One region of the Brevibacillus sp. IT-7CA2 genome, then DNA from elsewhere that is predicted to be linked to it. Evidence: a T-box and tRNA genes for the amino acid it is inferred to sense, from the RefSeq annotation. Region 1 holds a T-box; the other holds one or more tRNA genes.
What was found. The T-box of region 1 lies ahead of serS (serine--tRNA ligase). A T-box ahead of a tRNA ligase gene usually reads a tRNA of that ligase, here a tRNA-Ser.

Region 1 (3,410 bases):
TAGCAGTCCATTCTCCATTCCTCCGTTTCTGTATTAAAACAATATTCTTAAAATTTGTTTTTATTATATAACAGAGAATAGTACAGTGCAACACGTTTTTTAAAAAATTCCACCTGTATTAGTACACAATATAAAACAGCCCTTGACCCGTTATGGATCAAGAGCTGCTTTCCAAATCTCTCACTTATTACTTCGGCGCGATTTTGTCTACTCCGCCCATGTACGGACGAAGAACTTCTGGAATCACGATTGTTCCGTCTGCCTCTTGGTAGTTTTCCAAGATCGCTGCTACTGTACGTCCAATCGCCAAACCAGAACCATTCAATGTATGCACAAATTCCGGTTTCGATTTCGTATCGCGACGGAAACGGATATTGGCACGACGCGCTTGGAAATCTTCAAAGTTCGAGCAAGACGAGATTTCACGGTATGTGCCGCCGCTCGGAATCCAAACTTCCAGGTCGAATTTCTTCGCAGCCGTAAATCCTAGATCACCTGTGCACATGCTCAGGACACGGTATGGCACTCCAAGCAATTGAAGCACCTTTTCAGCGTTTTTCACCAGTTTGTCGAGTTCGTCATAAGACTCTTCTGGTTTCACGAATTTCACCAGCTCAACTTTGTTGAATTGATGCTGACGAATCAACCCACGCGTATCACGGCCAGCAGAACCCGCTTCCGAACGGAAACATGCGCTGAAAGCAGTGTAGTAGCGAGGGAGATCCGCTCCATCCATGATTTCATCACGATGCATATTGGTGACCGGTACCTCTGCAGTTGGAATCAGGAAGTAATCTGGTCCCTCAATTTTGAATGCATCCTCTTCGAACTTAGGCAATTGACCCGTTCCCGTCATGCTCGTACGGTTGACGATATACGGTGGGATCACTTCTTCATAGCCATGTTCATTCGAGTGCAGATCCATCATGAAGTTCATCAGTGCGCGCTCCAGACGTGCGCCCAAGCCTTTATAGAAAACAAAACGGCTTCCTGTTACTTTTGCCGCCGTTTCAAAATCGAGAATGCCTGCTTGGCTAGCCAGCTCCCAGTGAGGCTTAATCTCGAAGTCAAATGCACGTGGCTCTCCCCATGTCCAGGCAATCACGTTATCGTCTTCTGTCGTACCGATCGGCGTGCTTTCGTGCGGCAGGTTCGGGAGGCTCAGCAAAATGAACTCCAGCTGCTCATCCAGTTGACGCAGCTCTTCATCCAAAGCCTTGATGCGCTCATTTACTTCTTTCATTTCAGCGATCAGATGGTCTGCATTTTCCTTATTGCGTTTCATAACCGCTACTTGCTCGGATACCGTGTTACGCTTATTTTTCAGCGCTTCTGCTTCTTGGATGATTTGGCGACGCTTTTCATCTACTTCCACGAATTGATCCAACGCAGAAATATCTTCATTGCGGTGAGCCAAACGGCGTTTTACTTCTTCCAAATCCTGGCGTAATACTTTTACGTCCAACATGTGTGAATCCCTCCGAATCGTATTGAAAAAAAACAAAAAACACCCGTCCCCTGGTAAGGGACGAGTGTTGTATACCCGCGTTGCCACCCTCGTTGACACATGCAGCAATCCTTCATGCATATGCCCACTCTTCCGTCATAACGGGACGGTTCCGGACAAAGTTGTTGTTCCTTTGCCACTCCGAGATGGATTCCTTCACATAACCGGATCGGTTCGCACCTACCACCGACTCTCTAGGCCTGGCTCTTGTGAAGTACTTGTTCTCATCATCGCATTCTTATTCATGAATACTATTATTGTTAACTGTACTACAGGATCTATACGTATGTAAAGAGTAGCCCGCCTCGATCTTTTCAGAAAAAAAGAAGATCGGCGCCTTTTTTACGGCCGATCTTCCAGTATGACAGCTAGCTAGCTTCTGTATTCCTTGACCATGTCGAGGAAGTATTTGTGCAGTCTTGTATCTTCAGTCAATTCTGGGTGAAAGGCTGCTGCCAAATAGTGACCGCTCCGGGCGACAACAATCTTGTCTTCGTGCTTGGCCAAGATTTGACCGTTCTCTCCCACTTCCATGATATACGGTGCTCTGATGAACACTGCCGGGTAATCTGCCGCCACACCCGCAACAGGCATCAAGGCTTCAAAGCTCTCCTTTTGGCGACCAAAAGCATTCCGCTCGACTTTGATCTCCATCAACCCTAAATGGCAATCGTCTTGTCCTTGAATCTGTTTTGCCAGAAGGATCGCTCCTGCGCAAGTTCCGAAGATCGGCTTGTTCGCCTTACCGAACTCTTGAACCGCCTCCATGAATCCGTACTTGTGCATCAGCTTGCTAATCGTGGTGCTTTCTCCGCCGGGAATGATCAGCCCGTCGAGGTCATCCAGTTCTTCTACTTTTTTGACCGGGACAGCTGTGGCACCAACCTCTTCTAGCATTCGCACATGTTCTGCTACAGCTCCTTGTAGAGCGAGTACGCCGATTTTCATGCTACTCACCTTACCAGCCGCGTTCTTGCATGCGATCAGCTTCACGAATCTTGGAGATTTCGATTCCTGGCATTGCCGTCCCCAAGCCTTTGGATACGCGAGCAATCAGTTCGTAATCCGTGTAGTGGGTGGTCGCTTCCACAATCGCGCGAGCAAACTTCTCTGGATTCTCTGATTTAAAGATACCAGAGCCTACAAACACGCCATCGGAGCCCAATTGCATCATCAGGGCAGCATCTGCTGGTGTTGCTACTCCACCTGCTGCGAAGTTTACGACTGGCAGCTTACCTGTTTTGTGTACCTCTTCAAGCAGTTCGTATGGGGCACCCAGGTTTTTGGCTTCCGCCATCAGTTCATCGTAGGACATGGCTTGCACTTTGCGGATTTGGGACATCATCGTGCGCATATGACGAACAGCCTCTACAATGTTTCCGGTTCCTGGCTCACCTTTTGTGCGGATCATGGATGCACCTTCCCCGATACGACGGAGAGCTTCACCCAGATCACGGGCGCCACATACAAACGGTACCGTGAACTCTTTTTTATTGATATGGTACAAGTCATCTGCTGGAGTGAGTACTTCACTCTCATCGAGATAATCTACACCCAGAGACTCAAGAACACGCGCTTCAACAAAATGACCGATACGAGCTTTTGCCATAACAGGGATCGAAACAGAATTCAGTACTTCCTCCACAATGCTAAGGTCCGCCATACGCGCAACTCCACCAGCTGCACGAATGTCAGACGGTACACGCTCCAAAGCCATTACAGCAACAGCACCCGCTGCTTCTGCAATTTTCGCTTGTTCAGCATTTACGACGTCCATAATAACGCCGCCTTTTTGCATTTCAGCCATACCTCTTTTAACGCGGGATGTTCCTACTTGTACCATTACAAATACCCCCTACATCATGAGTCAGAACCGAAACTGTTATGTGGTGTTATGGTTCCT
Region 2 (3,410 bases), on a different contig from region 1:
CTCTGCGTCGCTCGCAATCGTTCTCCTCTTTCAGTTTACCTGGATCGGTGTCTTGCTGGAGGCGATTGTGGATCGCAAATGGCCGACCGCTGAAAAATGGGTGTCTCTGGTTATGCTTGGAGCAGGGACGGTTCTTGCAAGCGGACTTGGCGAAAGCGGCATTCAGAATGTAGACATGGTCGGACTGATCTTCGGTCTGATGTCGGGCGCGACCTTTGCCTTGGTTATTTTCTTCAGCGGGCGAATTCTCCCTGGAATGGATCCATACTTGCGAAGCGCGATTTCGATTAGTATGGCTGCCCTGATGCTCTCGATCGTTTATCCACCGACTTTCCTGGTAAATGGTCAGCTTCTGCAAGGTTTGCTGCCGCTCGGTCTTTTGGTTGCGATCTTCGGTTCGGTCATCCCTATCTTCTGTTTGGCTGTCGGTGTTCCGCGGATCGGCAATGGACTGGCTACCATTTTAAGTGCAGTCGAATTGCCTACAGTCGTGCTCTTGTCGAGTTTCGTGCTTCAAGAGACTGTATCTCTCCCTCAATGGGGTGGCGTATTCATGATCCTCGCTGCCATTTGTGTACCGCAAGTAAAATGGCGGAAACTATTCTCCCCTTCTCACACCCTCGAGCAGGAAAGAATGTAGTGCCGTTTCCTATACACAGCATACAAAAAAGCGTGCAGACGAGCTGGTTCTGCACGCTTTTTTGTTGATACACCCCCTTCTCTATAGAAGGAAGGTAGATTCACTGACTCGAATCTATTTGCAAAGACTGCTGACTGGGATACACCGCCACCGAATCTCGAAGTGCTCGTCACCTTATTACACGAACAACCTCAGAAGATACAAGCTGCTTACAAGGATCGATTAGAAGAATTTCCCGCAACTGAATCCGGCATGCACACGATTGCACAAGTGCTTGTCCGAACTATTTTTCACGAAGGGGTGCACCTCGCTTCCCTCAATACAATCCGGAGGTTTCTAGGCAAATGAATCAGAACATAACGCCGATTTTTCGTATGTTTAACGTTGAGAAGGCAAGAGAGTTTTATGTGGAGTTTCTAGGTTTTCAGATTGATTGGGAGCATCGTTACGAGGATCACTTTCCGTTGTACATGCAAATTTCTTCTCCATCGTGCACGCTTCATCTATCCGAACATCACGGGGATGCTTGTCCTGGCTCAGCGATTCGCGTACAGGTAGAGAACATCGAGCTTTTTCATCAGTCACTGTTGCGTCAAGGATATAAGTACGCTCGTCCCGGTCTAGAGGAGACGCCGTGGGGAACGAGTGAAGTGAGCGTGACCGATCCTTTTGGCAATCGCCTTCATTTTTATCAGCCTGTTGCTCAATCGTAGACGGATATAAAGAAAGCCCAGCCGGAGTTCCTTTACAGGAGCCACCGCTGGGCTATTTTCATTTTACATTTTGAACATATATGGGGCGATCGATGGGACTTGAACCCACGAGTGCCGGAGCCACAATCCGGTGCGTTAACCCCTTCGCCACGACCGCCATATATAGGGTTTGCTTGGTGCGGTCGAGAGGACTTGAACCTCCACGGTGTTGCCACCACTAGAACCTGAATCTAGCGCGTCTGCCAATTCCGCCACGACCGCATATAAAAATGGTGGAGGCTGACGGGATCGAACCGCCGACCCTCTGCTTGTAAGGCAGATGCTCTCCCAGCTGAGCTAAGCCTCCATACCCCAAACCAGTTGTTGAGGCCCCCGCAAAGCATTCACTTCACTTTGTGGGGTATAAAGTGACCCGTAGGGGATTCGAACCCCTGTATGACAGCGTGAAAGGCTGCTGTGTTAAACCGCTTCACCAACGGGCCAAGTATGATGGCGGATGGAGTGGGATTTGAACCCACGAGACGGTTCGACACCGCCTACACGATTTCCAATCGTGCTCCTTCGGCCGCTCGGACATCCATCCATCGAGCCTGCAAGCGTTCGCTTCGGCAAGAATTAATCTATCATATTCACAACATGATTTCAAGTGATATTTTGAAAGTTTTCCCCTCGTACTACCGTCGTTTCATCAATCTTAGGTGTTTTTCATTCAAAAAGAAAAAAGGGAGATTGCCTAAAGCAACTTCACGTTCTGTTCAATATGATACAAGTAGTATTCCTTTACAAGACGGAGTGATGTCAGTTGTCAAAAAGAAAACGCCGTTCAGTAGGCTTCCCCTGTTTGTACGGAAACTGGTGTGGGCCTGGATGCTCCGGGCCGGGTGCTCCGATTGATGACGTCGACAGATGCTGCAAGAGGCATGATGATTGCTATCAAAAGCACGGCTATTTTTCTTGTCATTGCGATCAGGAGCTCGTACGCTGCCTTCGAAATAAAGTAAATAACTCAACGGAAAAAGGGAGAATGGCCGGACTCATCTCGAATTTTTTCTCTCGAACAGGATGCTTTCCCAACAATCCCCGCTAGTTATATCTGAATCGTTTTCCTCGTCAATTTTCATCCAAAAAACGGTAACAACTTGGACATGAATCAGACATAATTACCTTGTTTTTCCTTGTATTTTTTTGGTACTCTATTGAATGTCCAAGGAGGGTACGCAGCGTGGAATTGCACATACGAACAGACGCCAGTGTGGCGCTGACGTTAAAGAGAGAAATTATTTGTCATGGTATTTCCCGTTTTTATGTCCGTCCATTCGATGCTGATCAAGTAGAATTTATATTCCTAGCACTATCAGAGCACCAGAAGAAGCTGCTGTCTTATTCACTACGAAATTACAGCTACTGTCTAACATATCTAGCTTAATCGTTCTACGGCCATTTGTCTCCCCTTTTTTAAAGGGGAATTTTTATTGTTTTTTTTCGATGTACCCAAAACGGCGAACATCGTCTGCGGTCAAGTTATGCAAGGCATTCAAAAATTCGACTTGGAAACTGCCTGGACCTACTCCTGCTGCTTTCTCTGCTGCCAGCTGCGCAGCAACACCGTAGCATACCAATGCTGCAGCACCTGCGATCAGCTTGTCATTTGCAATGGCTGCAAACGCTCCCATAACAGACGTTAACAAACAGCCAGTTCCGGTCACCTTCGTTAAGATTGGATGACCATTATGGATCGAGTAAGTCGTTTCTCCATCCGAAATCACATCGACCTTGCCTGTAATCGCAACGATTGTCCTTAGCTTTTTCGCTGCTGCTCTCGCTAGGTCCGCGACATCTCCGCCCGATTCCTTCGCATCTACACCTTTAATCTCCCAACGCTCCCCGATGACATTGGCAATCTCGGCAGCATTTCCTCTAATGAGGGTAAGATCCAGTTCCTGCGCAAGATGTTGACTTGTTTCGGTTCGGTACGATGTTGCTCCCGCTCCCACTGGATCAAACAAAACAGGAACGCCATGCTGATTCGCCGATTTTCCTGCGATCAGCATCGCTTC

Region 2: it has a tRNA-Ser gene. The T-box ahead of serS (serine--tRNA ligase) is inferred to sense a tRNA for this amino acid. The anticodon was not compared.

Annotation. Positions count from the first base shown of each region.
Region 1 is NZ_CATKQT010000007.1:4,253-7,662, reverse strand. It holds gene serS (serine--tRNA ligase) at 188-1,468, opposite strand; T-box leader at 1,522-1,747, opposite strand; gene pdxT (pyridoxal 5'-phosphate synthase glutaminase subunit PdxT) at 1,880-2,455, opposite strand; gene pdxS (pyridoxal 5'-phosphate synthase lyase subunit PdxS) at 2,466-3,350, opposite strand.
Region 2 is NZ_CATKQT010000011.1:727,281-730,690, forward strand. It holds gene ACM6JA_RS10045 (EamA family transporter) at 1-640, shown strand, start outside; gene ACM6JA_RS10050 (glyoxalase superfamily protein) at 985-1,353, shown strand; tRNA gene ACM6JA_RS10055 (tRNA-His) at 1,435-1,510, opposite strand; tRNA gene ACM6JA_RS10060 (tRNA-Leu) at 1,528-1,614, opposite strand; tRNA gene ACM6JA_RS10065 (tRNA-Val) at 1,624-1,699, opposite strand; tRNA gene ACM6JA_RS10070 (tRNA-Glu) at 1,762-1,835, opposite strand; tRNA gene ACM6JA_RS10075 (tRNA-Ser) at 1,844-1,936, opposite strand; gene thiM (hydroxyethylthiazole kinase) at 2,823-3,410, opposite strand, start outside.